Regions from separate parts of the Mesorhizobium sp. f-mel genome, predicted to be linked through region 1. Evidence: riboswitches for the same ligand, from Rfam matches in the RefSeq annotation. Region 1 holds a riboswitch; each other region holds the start of a gene.
The links. Region 1 has a riboswitch for thiamine pyrophosphate ahead of thiB (thiamine ABC transporter substrate binding subunit). Riboswitches for the same ligand answer to the same signal wherever they lie in the genome.
Positions count from the first base shown of each region.

Region 2: another riboswitch for thiamine pyrophosphate. It lies ahead of ACWUKX_RS26095 (YkoF family thiamine/hydroxymethylpyrimidine-binding protein); the one in region 1 lies ahead of thiB (thiamine ABC transporter substrate binding subunit).
Region 3: another riboswitch for thiamine pyrophosphate. It lies ahead of thiC (phosphomethylpyrimidine synthase ThiC); the one in region 1 lies ahead of thiB (thiamine ABC transporter substrate binding subunit).
Region 4: another riboswitch for thiamine pyrophosphate. It lies ahead of ACWUKX_RS19995 (hypothetical protein); the one in region 1 lies ahead of thiB (thiamine ABC transporter substrate binding subunit).

Region 1 covers NZ_JBSPTO010000006.1:62,063-66,902, forward strand. The annotation lists gene thiP (thiamine/thiamine pyrophosphate ABC transporter permease) at 1-1,037, opposite strand, end outside; gene thiB (thiamine ABC transporter substrate binding subunit) at 1,285-2,298, opposite strand; TPP riboswitch at 2,342-2,456, opposite strand; gene ACWUKX_RS10755 (thiamine diphosphokinase) at 2,559-3,203, shown strand; gene ACWUKX_RS10760 (ABC-F family ATP-binding cassette domain-containing protein) at 3,205-4,840, shown strand, end outside.
Region 2 covers NZ_JBSPTO010000030.1:117-4,956, reverse strand. The annotation lists gene ACWUKX_RS26105 (aminotransferase) at 1-1,316, shown strand, start outside; gene ACWUKX_RS26100 (alcohol dehydrogenase family protein) at 1,325-2,434, shown strand; gene ACWUKX_RS26095 (YkoF family thiamine/hydroxymethylpyrimidine-binding protein) at 2,444-3,052, opposite strand; TPP riboswitch at 3,043-3,154, opposite strand; gene ACWUKX_RS26090 (DUF2934 domain-containing protein) at 3,482-3,850, shown strand.
Region 3 covers NZ_JBSPTO010000042.1:15,245-20,084, reverse strand. The annotation lists gene ACWUKX_RS29090 (thiamine phosphate synthase) at 1-244, opposite strand, end outside; gene ACWUKX_RS29085 (thiazole synthase) at 241-1,014, opposite strand; gene thiS (sulfur carrier protein ThiS) at 1,019-1,216, opposite strand; gene thiO (glycine oxidase ThiO) at 1,185-2,183, opposite strand; gene thiC (phosphomethylpyrimidine synthase ThiC) at 2,180-4,003, opposite strand; TPP riboswitch at 4,109-4,224, opposite strand; gene ACWUKX_RS29065 (hypothetical protein) at 4,229-4,447, shown strand; gene ACWUKX_RS29060 (helix-turn-helix domain-containing protein) at 4,546-4,840, opposite strand, start outside.
Region 4 covers NZ_JBSPTO010000017.1:728-5,567, reverse strand. The annotation lists gene ACWUKX_RS20010 (ABC transporter substrate-binding protein) at 1-16, opposite strand, end outside; gene ACWUKX_RS20005 (ABC transporter ATP-binding protein) at 13-771, opposite strand; gene ACWUKX_RS20000 (ABC transporter permease) at 768-1,568, opposite strand; gene ACWUKX_RS19995 (hypothetical protein) at 1,594-1,797, opposite strand; TPP riboswitch at 1,788-1,900, opposite strand; gene ACWUKX_RS19990 (sulfite exporter TauE/SafE family protein) at 2,166-2,942, shown strand; gene ACWUKX_RS19985 (superoxide dismutase family protein) at 3,075-3,584, shown strand; gene ACWUKX_RS19980 (ATP-binding cassette domain-containing protein) at 3,684-4,694, shown strand; gene ACWUKX_RS19975 (ABC transporter permease) at 4,691-4,840, shown strand, end outside.

The sequences.
Region 1 (4,840 bases):
GAAAGCAGCGCCGCCAGCAAGGCGAGCACGGCGCTGGTCAGCGTTGCCTGCCGCACCGCGCGCTCGGCCGCCAGCCGGCCGAGATCGGCGCCAAGGCCTGACGTCACCGTGGCCGCCATCGGCCCGGCGACGAACAGCAATGCCAGAACGATCAATGCTGCGTTCAGCACGGTCTCGGCCGTACCAGCCGAAAGATACCGGCGCGGTGCCACCGGCAGGTTGGCGTCGCCCACGGTGTTGGCGCCAAGCCGCATCAATGCAAGCACCACGATGAAGGTCAGCGCGATCTGCAGCAGTGTCAGCGTCACCGCGCGGGCAGGATCGAAATCGAAACGCAGCGCCTGATAGATGGCGACCTCCAGTGTCGTCGCGCCCGGCCCGCCGCCCAGCGTGAGCACGATGGTAAAGGATGTGATGCAGAGCATGAAGACAAGCCCGGCGACGCCTGGCAGTGCCGCACGCAGCGTCGGCCATTCGATCAACCGGAATGCGGGCCTGGCGCCCATGCCGAGCTGGCTCGCCAGCCGCCACTGGTCGGCCGGCACCGTCGCCAGCGCCTCGAGGAACAGCCGCGTCGCCAGCGGCAGATTGAAGAAGACATGGGCTACGAGGATGCCGGACAGGCCGTATATGCCCGGCCAGCCCTGACCGCCAATCGCGGTGAGCACGCCGGCGAAATAGCCGGCACGGCCATAGAGAGCCAGAATGCCGAGTGCGGCGACGATGGCCGGCAGCGCAAGCGGCACGGCGAAAAGCTGCAGGATCAAGGCACGACCAAAGAAGCGCGGATGCCGCGACAGCGCCCGCGCAACGAACAGCGCCGGCACGACGGAAAGCAGTGTCGACAGCAAAGCCTGCCACAGCGTGAAACGGGCGACACGGAAGAGGTAGGAATCGAAAGTCGACGCGGCGCCGGTCGGGTTGCGTGTAGCTTCAAGGATGAGCCCGGCGAACGCAGCGCCGATCAGCAGCGCAACAGCGGCAAGCGCGATGGTGCCGGCGGTGACGCGGGGATCGGCAGGATATCCGATATGCATCCCGCCCTGCCTGGTTCAACGATCGTCGAAGCAGAAAATATGGCTGAGGCCGAGTTCCCGCCCACCCCCCTCTGTCCTGCCGGACATCTCCCCCTCAAGGGGGGAGATTGGCAGCTTTACCCTCGCCTCAATCTTTCGACTGTTGCGATTGGCGAAAGCGGAAGTGACATCCGATCTCCCCCCTTGAGGGGGAGATGTCCGGCAGGACAGAGGGGGGCGCCGTAGAGTGATCATCTTTCAATCACAGCTACTTGCTCATCACCGACAGCCACTCGTCGACCCAGGCCTTGCGGTTGGCGGCGACCTCTTCGGGGCTGAACAGCAAAGTCTTGGTCGGCTTGACGAGCTTGTCGAAGGCCGGATTGAGCGGCTTGTCAGTTTTGCCGGCAGGAAACATCCAGTTGGTCTCGGGGATGACATCCTGAAATTTCGGCCCGGTCATAAAAGTCAAGAACTGTTTCGCCAACGGGTTCTTCGCACCCGTGGTGGTTATGCCGGCAACCTCGATCTGCAGATACTCGCCCTCCTCGAAGGACGCCGCCTGATAGCGTTCGGTGTTTTCGGCGACCATGTGATAGGCCGGCGACGTGGTATAGGACAGCACCATCGGCGCCTCACCCTTGGTGAACAGGCCATAGGCCTCGCTCCAGCCCGGCGTCACGGTGAGCACCTTTGCCTTAAGCTTGGCCCAGGCTTCCGGCGCCTTGTCGCCATAGACCGACCTCACCCACAACAGCAGGCCGAGACCGGGCGTCGAGGTGCGCGGATCCTGGATAACGATCTTCTCATCGGCATTGCCCTCGACCAATTCCTTCAGGCTCTTCGGCGGGGTCTTTAGCTTTTCGGTGTCGTAGACGACGGCGAAATAGCCATAGTCGAACGGCACGAAAATATTGTCGCTCCAGCCACCCGGCACATTGACGTCGATGACGACGCCATGCGGCGAAAACAGGCCGGTGGCCTTGGCTTCGGCCGTCAGATTGGTGTCCAGGCCAAGCACGATGTCGGCCTTGGTTGCGGCGCCTTCCAGCTTGACGCGGTTGAGCAGGGCGACGCCGTCGGCGACCGCGACGAATTCGAGAGTACAGCCGCATTCGGCCTCGAAGGCCTTCTTCACCGCCGGGCCTGGACCCCAGTCGGCGGTGAAGCTCTCATAGGTATAGACGGTGAGTTTTTCCTGCGCGGATGCCGGCCCGATGCCGGCGAGAACGGCCGCCGCAAGCAGCATTGCCGAAACAAGAGTGTATAAAAACGTGCGCATCGGCGCCTCCTTCGTTCACGTTGAAAGGAATTGAGGCGTCGGGCTGTCCGAAACGTCTAATCCCTCCGCCGGTACAAACCGGATCAGGTTCAGCGGGTTGGCATGGTTGCCTCTCAGCTGGTCCGCGAAGATCGCGTCCAGCACCCCGTTAGAGCGTTTCGACACATAGGCCCGGCCCAGGTGTGGCGCAAGCGGAAGTTTGCCGGGCATCCGGAACGCGGCCTTCCGTTTCGCAAGCAGGGCTGGTAAGGGCCACGCATATGAGCAAATTCACCATCCTGCTTGGCGGCGATCTTATCCGCACGCCGCTGCTCGACCGCCAGGTCGCTGGCACGCGTGTCATCGCCGCCGACGCCGGCATGAGCCATGCCCGGACGCTGAGCCTGACGCCGGAACTCTGGGTCGGCGACTTCGATTCGGTGCCGGCGGATCTGCCGGACGAGCTGGCCGCCGTGCCCCGCCAGGTGTTTCCGGCAGAAAAGGACAAGACCGACGGCGAACTGGCTATCGCCGCCGCGCTCGAACGCGGCGCGACCAGCCTCGTGCTTGCCGGCGCGTTCGGTGGCAAGCGGGCCGACCACGCCTTCTTGCACCTGGCGCTCAGCGTCCGACTGGCCGAGGCAGGGACGGAGGTGCTTTTGACCAGCGGCGCACAGGAAGGCATTCCCTTGCTTCGCGGAAAGGTCGGCTTCGACTACGCCGATAGCACGCTGTTTTCGATTCTCGGCTTTTCCGACCTTTCCGGCCTGACCGTGACCGGCGCCAAATGGCCGCTTAACCATATCGAGATGGCGTTCGGCTCGTCGCTGACCATTTCCAATGAGGTCAAGGGCCGGCTCGAAATCGCGTTGGGCAGCGGCCGCGCGCTGTTGCTCGCCCACCCACTCCCGCTTACCGAAAGCTGACATGGCGCCGCCACTTCTCAATCTCGACGGGATAAAACTGACTTTCGGTGGCACGCCGCTGCTCGACGGAGCGGAACTGACGGCGTCGGCAGGCGACAAGATCGCTTTGGTCGGCCGCAACGGCTCGGGCAAGTCGACGTTGCTCAAGATCGCTGCGGGATTGATCGAGCCGCAGGACGGCGAGGTGTTCCGCCAGCCTTCGGCGACAGTGCGCTACCTGCCGCAAATGCCCGACATGGATGGTTTCGCCAGCGTCCGCGCCTACGTCGAGGCGGGGCTCGGACCCGCCGACGATCCCTACCGCGCCACCTATCTGATAGAGCATCTCGGCCTGTCCGGCGAGGAACCGCCGAACGATCTCTCCGGCGGCGAGGCGCGCCGTGCTGCCCTTGCCCGCGTCATGGCGCCGGAGCCCGACATTCTCCTCCTTGATGAGCCGACCAACCATCTCGACCTGTCGGTCATCGAGTGGCTGGAGGAGGAGCTTGGCCGCACCTCTTCGGCGCTGATCGTCATCTCGCACGACCGCCGTTTCCTCGAGCGCGTGTCACGCGCCACTGTCTGGCTCGATCGCGGCCAGACCCGCAGGCTCGACAAGGGCTTTGGCCATTTCGAGGAATGGCGTGACAACGTGCTGGAAGAAGAAGAGCGCGAGCAGCACAAGCTTGGCCGCCAGATCGTGCGCGAGGAGCACTGGTTGCGCTACGGCGTGACGGCAAGGCGCAAGCGCAACATGCGCCGGCTCGGCGAACTGCAGACCCTGCGCCAGCGTTTTCGTGGCCATCGCGGCGCCGAGGGTGCGGCGACCATGGTGGCCAGCGACGCCGCCGAATCCGGCAAGCTGGTGATCGAGGCCAAGAACATCGAGAAGAGCTTTGGCGATCTTACCGTGGTCAAGGGCTTCTCGACCCGCATCCAGCGCGGCGATCGTGTCGGCCTCGTCGGCCCGAACGGTGCCGGCAAGACGACGCTGCTGAAGATGCTGACCGGCGAATTGAAGCCGGACTCAGGCTCGGTGCGGCTCGGCACCAATCTGGAGATCGCCACGCTCGACCAGAAGCGCGAGGCGGTCGACCCGGCCGAAACGCTGGCGCAATACCTCACCGACGGGCGCGGCGAGAACCTTGTCATTAATGGCGAGCAGCGCCACGTCGTCTCCTATATGAAGGATTTCCTGTTCAAGCCGGAACAGGCGCGCACGCCGGTCCGCGAGCTTTCGGGCGGCGAGCGGGCGCGGCTGCTGCTCGCCCGTGTGCTGGCGCGGCCGGCAAACCTGCTGGTGCTCGACGAGCCGACCAACGATCTCGACATGGAGACATTGGAACTGCTTCAGGAGCTGGTCGCCGGTTTTGCCGGTACCGTCATCCTGGTCAGCCACGACCGCGATTTCCTCGATCGCACGGTGACCAGCCTGATCGCGCCGAACGGCGGCGGCCGCTGGATCGAATATGCCGGCGGCTATTCCGACATGCTGGCGCAGCGCGGCGGCACCAGGCTGGACAACCGCAAGGCACGGCCGCCAAAGGCGGAGACCAGCGAAGTGGCGGCGGCAGGCACGACCGAAGCAGCTGCGCCGAAGGGTCCAGCAAAGAAACTGTCGTTCAAGCAGAAATTCGCGCTGGAATCACTGCCGAAGA
Region 2 (4,840 bases), on a different contig from region 1:
ATATGGGCACGCACGCGCGCGGCGAGAGCCCGACCCGCGTGATCGCCGGCGGCGAAGGCGTCACCATCTGGGACAACAATGGCCGCAAGAGCATCGATGCCTTCGCCGGACTCTATTGCGTCAATGTCGGCTATGGCCGCCAGAAGATTGCCGACGCCATCGCCGCGCAAGCCAAGAACCTCGCCTATTACCACGCCTATGTCGGCCACGGCACCGAGGCGTCGATCACGCTGTCCAAGATGATCATCGACCGCGCCCCGCAAGGCATGTCGAGGGTCTATTTCGGCCTCTCCGGTTCCGACGCCAACGAAACCAACATCAAGCTGATCTGGTACTACAACAACGTGCTCGGCCGGCCGGAGAAGAAGAAGATCATCTCGCGCTGGCGCGGCTATCACGGTTCCGGCGTCATGACCGGATCGCTGACTGGGCTCGACCTATTCCACAACGCTTTCGACCTGCCGCGTGCGCCGATCCTGCACACCGAGGCGCCCTACTATTTCCGCCGTGCCGACCGCTCGCTGAGCGAGGAGCAGTTTTCCCAACACTGCGCCGACAAGCTCGAAGAGATGATCCTGGCTGAAGGCCCGGACACGGTTGCCGCCTTCATCGGCGAGCCGATCCTCGGCACCGGCGGCATCGTGCCGCCGCCCGCCCTCTATTGGGAAAAGATCCAGGCGGTTCTGAAGAAGTACGATGTGCTGCTGGTCGCCGACGAAGTGGTCACCGGCTTCGGCCGGCTGGGAACCATGTTCGGTTCCGACCATTACGGCATCAAGCCCGACCTGATCACCATCGCCAAGGGCCTGACCTCGGCCTATGCACCGCTGTCTGGCGTCATCGTCTCGGACAAGGTCTGGCAGGTGCTGGTGCAGGGTTCCGACAAGCTCGGCTCGCTCGGCCACGGCTGGACCTATTCGGCGCATCCGATCTGCGTTGCCGCCGGTGTCGCCAACCTGGAACTGATAGACGAGATGGACCTTGTGACCAATGCCGGCGAGACCGGCGCCTATTTCCGTGCCGAACTGGCGAAAGCCGTCGGCGGCCACAAAAACGTCGGCGAGGTGCGCGGTGACGGCATGCTGGCGGCAATCGAGTTCGTCGCCGACAGAAATGATCGCGTGTTCTTCGATGCATCGCAAAAGATCGGGCCGCAGGTCGCAACCGCCCTCGCCGCAAGCGGTGTCATCGGCCGCGCCATGCCGCAGGGCGACATTCTCGGCTTTGCGCCGCCGCTCTGCCTCACCCGCGAAGAGGCCGACATCATCGTCTCGAAGACGGCCGATGCGGTGAAAAGCGTGTTTGCAAACATCTGAAGATCGACATGAATGCCATGACCAAATCCCTCCCCGCCACCATGGCCGCCGTGCAGCTGACCGGTCACGGCGGGCCGGAAAAGCTCGTCTACCGCACCGACGTGAAAGTGCCCTCGCCCGCCCCAGGTGAAGTGCTGGTCAAGGTCACCGCTTGCGGCATGAACAACACCGATGTCTGGGTGCGTCAGGGCGCCTATGGCACGGAAGAAGATGCTGCCGCGGTATCGACTTGGCGCCGCCAAGGCAACACGCTGACTTTCCCGCGCATCCAGGGCACAGACACGGTCGGCCACATCGTCGCCGTCGGCGATGGCGTCTCGCCGGACCGTATCGGCGAGCGGGTGATGGTCGATTTCTCGATCTACAACCGCGACGACGATTCCCTCGCCGACATCGACTATATGGGCCACGGCCGTGACGGCGGCTATGCCGAATACCAGGCTGTGCCAGCCGAGAACGCCCATGTCGTCGATACCGAAATGACCGATGTCGAACTTGCCACCTTCTGCTGCGCCTATCTCACAGGCGAACAGATGCTGGAACGTGCCGCACTAAGAGCTGGCGAGCGTGTGCTGGTCACTGGCGCTTCTGGCGGCGTCGGCTCCGGCATCGTGCAGCTGGCGCGGGCGCGCGGCGCCATCCCCTATGCCGTCGTCGGCAAGGGCAAGGAACAGGCGGTGCTCGACATCGGGGCCGAAGCGGTGATCACTCGTGGCATCGCCGACCTGCCCGCCGCCGTGAACGCAGCGACCGAGGGCCGGCCGATCGACGTGGTTGCTGACCTGGTCGGCGGCGCCATGTTCAACGACCTCTTGCGCATCCTCAGGCCCGAAGGTCGCTACACGACGGCCGGCGCGATTGCCGGCCCGGTCGTACAGCTCGATCTGCGCACTATGTATCTCAAGCAGTTGCAGCTGCACGGTTCCAGTCAGGGCACGCGACACGATTTCCGCCGTATCGTCCGCTACATCGAGGACAAGAAGATCCGACCGCTGGTCGGCGGCGTCTACAAGCTCTCCGATTTCCACCGCGCCCAGGCGGATTTCATTGCCAAGGATTTCGTCGGCAAGCTGGTGGTCGTTCCGGATGCCGTCTCGGATCTCGCTGCAACCCGTTGACAGCCAAGGCTAACGAGGGCTCGGGCTGTTCGCCGACACGGTAAAGTCGAGCGCGACATGGCCTTGCGGCGCGCCGAAGCGAAGGAAAGCTTCCGACAGCGTCGCGAACACCGGTCCAGCGTCGCCCCTCAGCTTCGTGCAGAAATTCTTCGACCTGTCGAAGACCCCCGAGGCCTTGAGGAAGTCGATGCAGCCGTAGATCTCGTCCATGTGGTGGCCCTCGCCGAGCGGATAGAGCGAGAACTGCGCGGCGACCTCTTGTCCGAGTTTTTTCGCACCGTCGACATGCGCCCGCGCCGCGCCGATGCGCTCGGCCAGGGACAGCTCGTGGCTGCTGCCGGAAATCGGTGTGCAGATCGGATCGTCAGGCTCGCCAGGGCAGCCACGCGACACCGTCGCCGACAACACGCAATGCACACCACTTGCCGCCGCCGAGGCGAACAGATCGCGCATGGCCGGGAAAAGCTGTTCGGGCGGGCCGACCATCAGCGTCGAAATGTCGTCGGTTTCGATGCGGAAATTCGGCCGATAAGGATCCATCGCCGAAAGTGCCCTAAGGATGACGCCGACGAAATCATCGCACATCGGATACAGGGAAATCTGTGCACCTGAAAACATAGTCGCCTCGCTCCGCTGGCATTACCCAGATCAGCTTGAGGGACCGAAGGCTTGCACCTTCCATCTCAGCCCCGGCAATACGGAGCGCCCCTGTCGATATGGGCGACGTAGCAGCTGCGCGAACGATGTTCAAGCAATGGCCAGCTCTAATTTAGTCTGGCATCGTGCTGCAGGAGCCGAACTTTCTCCTCAAACCCGTTTCCATACGGAAAACAATGCTGCACCCTTCAGCGCGATGGACGACTTGCTCTCGAGCACCGCACTAGGATTTGCTCCGGGCCACCTAAAGCATCGCAGCATCGCAACGCCGCAGGCATGGTCTTCCGGAAGCCAGCCTTCCGGGTCCCCTCTTTGTCTGAAATCGGCGTGCAGGATGGGATCGTTCCGACGCTCCTTCGCGTTGGGTGAAACCCACAAGGAGGAACGACCATGTCAGACGACAAACACGAACGCATTCGGCGCCGCGCATATGAGATCTGGGAACGAGAAGGCCAGACGCACGGTCTGCACGAGCGCCATTGGAATCAGGCGACCGTCGAAATCGAGAACGAAGACCGCTCGCTTGGTGCTCGCCCGCCGGCAATATCTGGTGCCGATGTGCCAGCTCCCACGCAGACCCAAAGCCGAGTGAAGAAAGGCAACCGCGCCGCTGGTCAATCGGATGTTGAGGCAGCGGAAGCGCTGGCGATGAGAACAGGCATCACCGGCGACCAAGCTCAAGACCTCATCGACCGCCTCGGTGACGATCCGCTGGCACTCGATGAGGCGGCGCGGAGCCTTAGAGCAACCGAAAGGTAACCGCCGGCTGTCCAGGCAGCCCATCGCTGTACTCGACACACCGCCGCAGATTTTCAATCTCCGCCCCCAAGCGGACCGCCGCACCGGCCGAACAAATGAAGCCCGCGCCTCTGGCGGAGAGAGCGGGCCGATCGGATCGCGGTCCTGTTTCATGACCTTGGACTGAGATCGCGGTTTCGCCTTCGACGCTCGATGATGCGTCCGTTTCGACGAGCAGCGTCGGCTGCGATCAGCGCCGGGAATGTTCCAGCCTCACGACGAGCGGGCCCAGTCCTGATGAGTTCCGTCACCGTCGCCGAGCGCTACGTTCCCCACACGAAGTCGAGGTCTGCCCGCATCGCGTGTGGGTAGAAAGCAGTGCATCAGCCTGGTTCGATTATCGCTCCCTCCACAAAACCAGTGAGGAAGGTTTTGACCCGTCGATCAGCATGGCCAGCCATCCACGTCATCGCCGCTGGTCCAACCCACAGCGACCGGTCGGGCGCACTTGGGTTTGCTGACCTGGATGGTCCGGCCGGTGCGTCCGGCCGTCGCGGATTGCGCCACTGAACGACCGAGTTCCGGTAGGTTCTCTTGATTGCACGGCACAGGAACTTGTACCTGCGTTCGACGTTGGCCGCGGCGTTAGCTTCTAGGTCCCGTCGAGATCGCGAAACTGCCCTCCACTATGACTGTTTCGGTCATCTTGCATCGCAGGAATTGAATCGTGGAATTCTCATCACGGCAATACCAATCGTTCTGTGCCTGAATGAACTCCGCTGAAAGCCGTGGCAGGTCCTCGGGAGACCAGATCATGCAGTAGCTGCCGATAGCAGAAATGTCTCGAGTGGTTGGGGGCGTGACCTTCTTCCACCGCGGGCCATCGACGAGCAGGATAGCCGGATCGCGCAAAAGTTCGGTTACCAGAGCAGCCTCGTCATCAGTATACATAATGAAACGAAGTTGGCTTCTCATTGTTCGACCCAATCGAGCAAGATGTCCGGTCGCGAA
Region 3 (4,840 bases), on a different contig from region 1:
CCAGATCCTCTTGACCGAGATGGACGAAGTCGCAGCCTTCCTCAATGGCGAGCCGCCAATAGTCGTTGATGATCAGTTGACAACCATGGGCCGTGCAGACGTCGATCGCGCGGCGGATTTCCATCTGCAGCATGGGCTCGTCCCTGTCCTTGATGCGCAACTGCACCAGCTTAACGCCAAGCGGGACGAGCCGTTCGATCCAGGCAGCGCTGTCGACGATCAGGTAGAAGGGGTCGAGCTTCATGAAAAAACCGCCCTGCCAAATGTCGGTGTCGACGGTATGGCGACATCGCGCGGTTCGAGCATTCCCGAGCAGAAAGCTTCACGGCCGGCATCGACCGCCTTGCCGAACGCGCGCGCCATGCCGATCGGATCGGCTGCCTTGGCAACCGCCGTATTCAGGAGCACGGCGTCGAAGCCGAGTTCCATGACGGTCGCCGCGTGCGATGGTCGTCCAAGCCCCGCATCGACGATCAGCGGGACGCCGGGAAAATGTCCACGCATCGAGCGCAGCCCCGGGATGTTGACCGGGCCGAGCGCGGAACCGATCGGCGCGCACCATGGCATTAAGACCTTGCAGCCCGCGTCCAGCAGCCGTTCCGCAACGACAAGATCGTCGGTGGTGTAGGGGAGGACCGCAAAACCGTCTTCGCACAGGATTCGGGCGGCTTCGACCAGGCCAAACACGTCCGGCTGGAGGGTATCATGGTTGCCGATCACTTCGAGCTTGATCCAGTCTGTGCCGAAGACTTCGCGCGCCATTTTCGCGGTCGTGACCGCCTCCTTGACGGAATGGCAGCCGGCAGTGTTGGGTAGGACGTGGACGCCGAGCGAGCGGATCAACGACCAGAAATTCTCGCCAGCCTTGCCGCCTGCCATTTCACGCCGCAAGGAGACGGTCACCACCGACGTCCCGGACGCCTTGACAGCATCGGCAAGGATGGCTGGTGAAGGATATTGGGCGGTGCCGAGAAGCAGGCGTGAGGGAAGCGTCGTTCCAAAAAGATCGAACATGGTCCTACCCACCCTGCATGGGTGACAGGATCTCGATCCGGTCGCCTTCGCTCAACAGGAATTCTGCCCGGTTTGCTTTGTGCACAAGGTCGCTGTTGACAGCCGTTGCCAGCCAATCGCCCTCATAGGCGAGCGCGGCAAGCAGCGCCGCCAGTGTCGTGGCGTCATTCTCAAGCGCTTCGCCGTTGACGATCAGTTGCATGAGCAAGTTCCTCGAATTTGGCATGATCGAAGACAAGAGCGGCGGCCAGCCGCGCCATGGCGGGCGCAAGAAGGAAACCATGGCGGTAGAGCCCGTTGATGGCGACGCCATTTCCACGTGCTTCGACACGCGGCAGATTGTCGGCAAAGGCCGGGCGAATACCGGCGCCGGTCTCGATGATGCCGGCCTCACCGAAGGCCGGGTGGAGCGCGCAGGCAGCGCTGAGAAGTTCCATCATCGAACGGACCGCGACCGGACCACAGTCATCGCTCTCGATCATCGTGGCGCCGGCCATGAAACGGTGATCGCTGCGCGGCACCACGTAGAGCGGAAAGCGCGGATGAAGCAGCCGCACCGGGCGCGACAGCGAGATTTCGGGCGTGCGCAGGATAAGCATTTCGCCGCGAACGCCGCGCAGCCTCTCATTACCCGCTGCCATTCCTATGCAGTCGATCTCGCGTTCGAACCCGGAAAGCTGCCGGGCGTCCGTGGCAAAGCGGAAGTCGACGCCCATGGCGGCGAGCTTTTCGTGAAGCGCTGCCATCGCCTGGCGCGGGTCGAGATGCGCCTCGCCGGGGAAGAACAGCCCGCGCCGGAAACGGCCGGCGAGATCGGGCTCCAGCCGCGCGATTTCCTCTTCATCGATCCAGCAATGGCCTGAGGTGCGGCTTGCGAAACGGTCAAGCTCGCCCGCATCCCGCGGCGCTGCAACAACGAGCGTTCCGGCCCGCGTCACCTGGCCGGGCAGCGCCGCATCCCACCAGTCGGCGGCGCCGCGTCCGAGGTCCAGCACAGGCTGCTCGGCGCTTTCGCGTTCGCACCAGGGCGCTAGCATGCCGCCGGCAAACCACGATGCGCCGCCGAGACTACACCCGATTTCGGCCACGGTGACCGCTGCGCCGCGAGCGGCAAGTTCGAAGGCAGCTGTGAGGCCAGCGACGCCGGCCCCTTTGACCAGCACCCTCATGACGGCTCCGGCACCTTGGGCGTGGTGTCACTCACCGGCATATAGAGGTCGCCGCCCGCGCGATATTTTTCCGCCATCGCCGCCATTCCCTCCTTCTGTGCTTCGGCGCGGATGTCATGGGAGATGCGCATCGAGCAGAATTTCGGCCCGCACATGGAACAGAAATGCGCCAGCTTGTGCGCCTCCTTCGGCAAGGTCTCGTCGTGGAACGAGCGCGCCGTTTCAGGGTCGAGCGAGAGGTTGAACTGGTCTTCCCAGCGGAACTCGAACCGGGCCCGTGACAGCGCATCGTCGCGGATTTTCGCCGCCGGATGGCCCTTGGCGAGGTCGGCGGCGTGCGCGGCTATTTTGTAGGTTATCACACCGGTCTTGACGTCGTTGCGATCCGGCAGACCGAGATGCTCCTTCGGCGTCACATAGCAGAGCATGGCGGTGCCGAACCAGCCGATCATGGCAGCACCGATTCCGCTGGTGATGTGGTCATAGCCGGGCGCAATATCGGTCGTCAGCGGTCCGAGCGTGTAGAAGGGTGCCTCACCGCAGATGGCGAGCTGCTTGTGCATGTTCCGCTTGATCTTGTGCATGGGGACATGCCCAGGCCCCTCGATCATGACTTGGCAATCCTTCGCCCAGGCGATTTTTGTCAGCTCACCGAGCGTTTCCAGTTCGGCGAATTGCGCCGCGTCGTTGGCGTCGGCGATCGAGCCGGGGCGTAGGCCATCGCCGAGTGAGAAGGAGACGTCATAGGCGCGACAGATGTCGCAGATTTCCTCGAAATGCTCGTAGAGGAAGCTTTCCCGATGATGGTGCAGGCACCATTTCGCCATGATCGAGCCGCCTCTGCTGACAATCCCGGTGACGCGCTCGACCGTCAGCGGAATGTAATGCAGCCGGACGCCGGCGTGGATGGTGAAATAGTCAACGCCCTGCTCGGCCTGCTCGATCAGCGTATCGCGATAGACCTCCCAGTTGAGGTCCTCGGCGATGCCGGCGACCTTCTCCAGCGCCTGATAGAGCGGCACCGTCCCGATCGGCACCGGCGAATTGCGTATGATCCATTCGCGGATGTTGTGGATGTTGCGGCCGGTCGACAGATCCATCACCGTGTCGGCGCCCCAGCGGATCGCCCAGACCATCTTTTCGACCTCTTCGGCCATGGACGAGGTGACGGCGGAATTGCCGATATTGGCGTTGATCTTGACCAGGAAATTGCGGCCGATGATCATCGGCTCACTTTCGGGGTGGTTGATGTTGGCGGGGATGATTGCGCGCCCCCGCGCCACCTCTTCACGCACGAACTCCGGCGTGACGAAATCCGGGATCGAGGCACCGAAGGCCTCGCCCTCCCGCTGCAGCTTGCCTTGCAGGATCTCGCGTCCAAGGTTCTCGCGAATGGCGACGAATTCCATTTCGGGGGTGATGATCCCGGCGCGGGCATAGGCAAGCTGTGTCACCGCCTTGCCGGCCCGGGCCCTCCGCGGAGGGTTGCGGACTCGAAATTCCGGCGTCAGGCGCTCGCCCGCCGCAAATCCATTGTCCTCCGGCCTGACGTGGCGGCCGTCGTAGAATTCGACATCGCCACGTGCCGTGATCCAGTCCTGGCGCAGCCGGGCAAGGCCGGTCTCGATGCTGGTCTCGATAGTGGGGTCGGTATAAGGGCCGGACGGATCGTAAACCGTGACCGGCGGCTCACCGGCGGTCGGGTGGACGGCGATCTCGCGCATCGGCACCCTGATCTGCGGGTGGATGGCGCCGGGCTTGTAGGTTTTCCGCGAGGCGGGCAGCGGTCCCGTCGACACGGCGGGGGTCAAGGCATTCATTTGAGGCTCCTTTGCTCATTTGCATTGGAGACCCAGTTCTGTGCCGGAAGGATGAAAAGACGCCTTGGGCGACCTGCTCGAAACAGGTTTTCGGGCATGAATTCCCGCAAAGCGCTTGCACCGTCCCTACGCCAGTGTGAACTGGATCAGGTTCAACGGGTCACTGCGCCGCGAAGCCAGCAGTATCTCAGCCCCTTGCCGGGACTCCCCTGGTGAATGCCTCGATTGGACCGGGCCGGCGCCCTTTTGTCAAGCGCCGATGCGCTGGCGTTTGCCGCCACGGCCAATTTGCTGTTGCCCACGGCGGTGGCATCGATCGCCGACGAGGACCGCCTGGCGGCCGATTGCGTCGCCATATTGCTCAGTCGCATAATCGAGTCGCTTGAGCGGGTTTCCGGCCTCCGCGCCGATGCTTTCATTGGTAGAGGCCCGGCACTGAATTGAAGCGGCTCGGCAGCTATCCTAAGCAACACATTTCAACGCTTGGCTGCAGGCGCGCCATAGAGCAAATCAGAAATTCCGGCTGCACCGAACAGCCGCAATCATGCCCCCAACCGGGCTTCCCCATAATTATCGTTCCCAATCGGCTCCTGCTCGGCCGTAATCCGAGATTTGACAGGGCGGCCCGCGTGGATGGGTATTTCCGCCCTGGTGCCATCGGGGAAGATCGCGACGATCTTAAGTTCGCCGCCGAGGCTGCGGACGTAGCGTTCCATGGTCCTTATCTGAACAGTTTCCGGGTGATGCTCGACGCGCGAAATCTCGGCCTGCTTCATTCCGGATTTTTCGGCAAGCCGGGCCTGCGTGGTGTCCATAGCCTTTCGCAGTTCGGCGAGA
Region 4 (4,840 bases), on a different contig from region 1:
TGGAAAGCATGGTCATGTCCTTTGGGCGGGCTGTGGATCGAGCAGGGTATCGAGGATGTCGGCTTCGATGGCGCTGGCTTCCGGCGAGACAAGATCCGTGCGCGGGCGCGGAAGAGGTATGGCGATTTCGCGCAGCACGCGGGCGGGGCGGCTGCTCAGCACATAGATGCGGTCGGACAGGAAGACTGCCTCGCGCACGTCGTGGGTGATCAGCAGGACGGTCCAGCGGTGTCGGTCCCACATCATCGGAAGCCAGCGCTGCATGCCGGTGCGCGTGAGGGCGTCGAGTGCGCCGAACGGTTCGTCGAGCAACAGCATGGCGCGGTCCTGCACGACGGTACGCAACAGCGCGGCGCGCTGGCGCATTCCGCCCGAGAGCTGCGCCGGATACCTTTGCTCGAAGCCCGCAAGGCCGAATTCGCCGAAGAGCGGCGCCACCTTGTCGCGCGCCGCCTTGCGGGACATGCCTTGCACTTCCAAACCGAGCGCGGTGTTGTCGATAACCGTGCGCCAAGGCATCAGGGCATCGTGCTGCGGCATGAAGGCAAACGGTCGGCGCGCGTCGGCCAATGGCCGCCCGTCGAAGTCGACACCGCCGCCGTAGCCTTCGAGACCGCCCGTCAGCAATCTGAAGATCGTGGATTTGCCGGCTCCGGAGGGGCCGAGGATTGAAACGAATTCGCCCGGCTCGACATGCAGCGTGATGCCGGCAAGCACGTCAATGTCGCCAAAACGCTTGCTGACTTGGCGCAGCTCCAGCCGTCTGCTCATGATTTTCGTGCGGCATCGAGCCGCTCCCATGGCATGGCGGCGCGCTGGATCAGCACCGTGGCGGCAAACAGGGCTAGCGTGAGCAAGGCGCTGATCAGCACGGCTGCGAGCACGAGATCGGGCCGGAAATTGTTTTTGGCGTTGAGCATGTAGATGCCGAGCCCTTTGGCCGCGCCGGCATATTCCGCGAAGATGGCGCCCACCACGGCGTAGGTGATCGAGATACGCAGCCCGGCGAAGAAATAGGGCAGCGAGGAGGGCAGGCGGGCCAGCAGGAAAATGCGCATGCGGGAAGCGCCCATCGAACTCAGAAGCGCCGAGATGTCCCGATCCGTCGATTCGTAACCCTGCACCAGCGCGACCAGCATGGGAAAGAAAGTCACGAGGGCGACCAGCATGATCTTCGGCGTCAGCCCGAAGCCGAACCAGAGAATGACCAGCGGGGCGATCGCCACCAGCGGCAGCGTCTGGCTAATGATGAAGACCGGGAACAGGGCGCGGCGCAGCGGTTTGAAGAAATCGATCAGCATCGAAAGAAGGAAGGCAACGGCCAGCGAGCAGGCGAAGCCCACCAATGTGGCACTGATGGTCGGCACGGTGTTGTCGAACAGCGCCTGGCGCTGCAGGATGGCCTGGGCGAGAATGCGTGACGGCGCGGGCAGCGTGGTGGGCGAGATGCCCGAGATGCGCGCATAGAGCTCCCAAGCCAAAACCAGCGTGCCGACAGATAGCAAGGCCGGTCCGATCTTGGCGAACAAGGCTGCGATTCGCGGCGCGGCGGAGAAAGATTGGGACATGCGAGACCTGTCTGGCGCGAAAAGATCAGCGCGGGGCCGGGCTGTTGGCCGAAACCGTAAGCTCGGTCGTGACATGGCCCTGGAGCCGGCCGACCGGCAGCGTCGAAATATCGCCTGTGCCCATGCGCAACTGATCGCGACAAGGGTCGAGCGCATCGAGCGCGGAGATGTCGACACCGACGAAATCGCCGGTCCTCGGATAAAGAGAAATCTGTACGTCAGAAAACATCGCCCGCCTCGCTCCGCTGGTATTATCCAGATCAGCTCTAGGGTTTACGGGCTTGCAGCCCATCTCTCAGCCCCGACGATACGGAGCACCCCTGTGGATGGCGGCAATTAAACAGATATGGGGTGGAGCTGCAAGTCTGCGCCCGACCCGTACCCGACCCGTGAAACCTCAGGTCAGAGGAGGTGCGGCTACCCGAACATCCAATTCGAGAGATCGCTCTCGATATCCTAAGAGGCTGAATGACTGAAGGTACAGGAAAGGCGTCGATCGAGTGGACAATTTCCCGTTCGTCGTCACCATTGTCGATGCGAGGCGTTTGGTGAATTGTCTTTTCGGCAATTACGACTCGCGCTTTGTTGGAGAGCCAAATGCAAGAGTTCATTCTTTTTGCGCTCGTAGGGTTTGTAGCTCAAGCTGTGGACGGGGCTCTCGGCATGGCCTACGGCGTGATTTGCTCGACAACATTACTGGGGTTTGGCGTGTCTCCTGCACACGCTTCGGCTTCAGTTCACGCGGCTGAGCTGTTTACCACTGCGGCCTCGGGTTCGGCTCACCTCTATCACCGCAATATCGACTGGAAGCTTTTCTGGCGCCTGATGCCGTTTGGCGTTCTCGGCGGCGTTCTCGGCGCTTTTGTGCTCACCTCGTTTGAGGGAGCGATCATGAAGCCATATGTGACCACATACCTTGCACTCGTCGGAGCTTGGCTCCTGTTCCGTTCCTTCCGGCGTATCCCAAGCAATCCGGTCCCTGCAAGCGCGGTACCTCCCCTTGGACTTGGTGGTGGATTTCTCGATGCGGCAGGGGGTGGCGGATGGGGACCCATCGTAACGACGGGCCTTCTTGGTTTTGGCGGGACGCCCCGCTACGTTATTGGTACGGTAAATGCCAGCGAGTTCCTCATCACGCTCTCGGTGTCTCTGACCTTCTTGTTTGCGGTGCTAACGGGCCACTGGGAGGAGGCAGGAGAGCTAACGGAAAATCTACTCTCTGTCGCCGGCTTGATCCTTGGCGGCGTAGTCGCAGCGCCGATTGCGGGATGGGTAGTGAAGTCAATCGCAGAAAAGACGCTTCTCAGGCTCGTTGGCATTCTCATCATACTGCTGGCGGGCTGGCAAACCGCGCAACTCTTCGAATGGGTGTAAACTGAGGCACATCGAAAAAGTTGTCGGCGTCGCTTCCCTGGCGGCCGTGCCGGAGACGAAAACTCAATTCCCAAATGGAACGAAGAGACCCCTTTGATGTTTGGCTTCCTTGGACAACCGGAGGACGAGTCGATGAAAAAATTGGTTGCAACAGCAGGGTTGGCGCTGGCGGTCGCGATGCCTGCAGCGGCTCAGGACACCGCGACCGCGAAAGCCGAATTCGTCAACATGGCTGGCGAGAAGAACGGAACGGCCACGCTGACCGAGACGGCGCACGGCGTGCTGATAGCGTTGGAGGTAACAGGACTGCCGGCGGGTGAATGGGTCGCATTCCATATTCACGAAACCGGGAAGTGCGACCATCACACCGGCCATGCCTCGGCCGGTGGGCACTTCAATCCGACGAATGCCGAACATGGATACCTCACCGGGAAAGGCCCGCACGCGGGCGATATGCCAAATCAGCGAGTCGGCCCCGACGGCGTTTTGCGTTCCCAGGCTTTCAACAGCGTGGTCAAGCTGGATGGTGGAGATACGGCCATACGAGGCAAGGCATTGATGATCCACGGCGGACAGGACGACTACAAAAGCCAGCCTGCAGGTGATGCCGGAAATCGTCAGGCCTGCGCCGTGATCGAGTGAAAACCCCGAAATGAGTAGAGACCGTCCGACATATGATCTGACCGGCTCTTCAGCCTCGGCGGCCAGGTAGATGGTCGGAGCCTCTAGCGTGATGATTGCATGAACGATACTTCTCCTAAGGGTGTGCCTTCTATGGGCCTTGCCCAGTCAGCCATTTCCGCTCGCGGCCTGGTCAAGACATTCGGCAAGCTGCGCGCGGTCGATGGTATCAATCTCGATGTGCCGCGCGGCATGATTTTCGCCATCTTGGGCCCGAACGGCGCCGGCAAGACAACGCTGATGCGGATGCTCGCGACGCTGTCCCGCCCCGACGCCGGCTCCGCGACCGTGATGGGGCACGATCTCGTGCAGGCCCCGCATGAGGTCCGCGCGGCAATCGCGATGACCGGGCAGTTCGCTTCGCTCGACGAGGACTTGACGGGCCGGGAGAACCTCGTCCTGCTCGCCCGACTCTGGGGTTTTCGCGGTCGCGCCGCGAAAGCTCGTGCGGACGATTTGCTCGCGGCTTTCGGCTTGTCCGAAGCGGCGACGAAGCAGGTGAGGGATTATTCAGGTGGCATGCGAAGGCGGCTCGACATAGCCGCCTCGCTGGTCGTCACGCCGGGCGTGCTGTTCCTTGACGAGCCGACCACAGGCCTCGATCCGAACGCCCGCAAGGATGTCTGGGGCATGATCCGCGGCCTCGCCGAGGCCGGCGTCACCATCCTGCTCACCACGCAATATCTCGAAGAGGCCGATCAACTCGCAGCGCGCATCGCCGTCATCGACCACGGCAGGAAGATCGCCGAGGGTACCAGCCGCGAACTGAAGGCGGCCACCGGCTCCGGCTTTCTCCATGTCGCGCTCGCCGATGTCGCTCGGCTGGACGAAGCGGCGACCATTCTGGAACGCCGGCTGGAGCACCCTGTCCAACGCAGTGCCGAAGGCGCGGAACTCTCCGTCCTTGCCGGCACAGCGCAGGCCGCCAACGAGGCGCTGGCCGATCTGGTTACCAGCGGCATCGAGCTGTCGGATTTCTCCATGGGCCAGCCCAGCCTCGAGGAGGTCTTCTTCGCGCTGACGGGCCAGCCGGGCCTGGGTGAAAGCCGCAAGGAAGGCGACAAGCCATGATCGACACGACATCCCTTCAGCGGCTGCAAAGCGTCGCCCGACCTAGAACCCCATCAGCCCTTTCCAACGCGCTCGTCTTCGGATGGCGCGCTGTGCTGAAATTCAAGCATGTGCCAGAGCAGCTCTTCGATCTGGTGATGACTCCG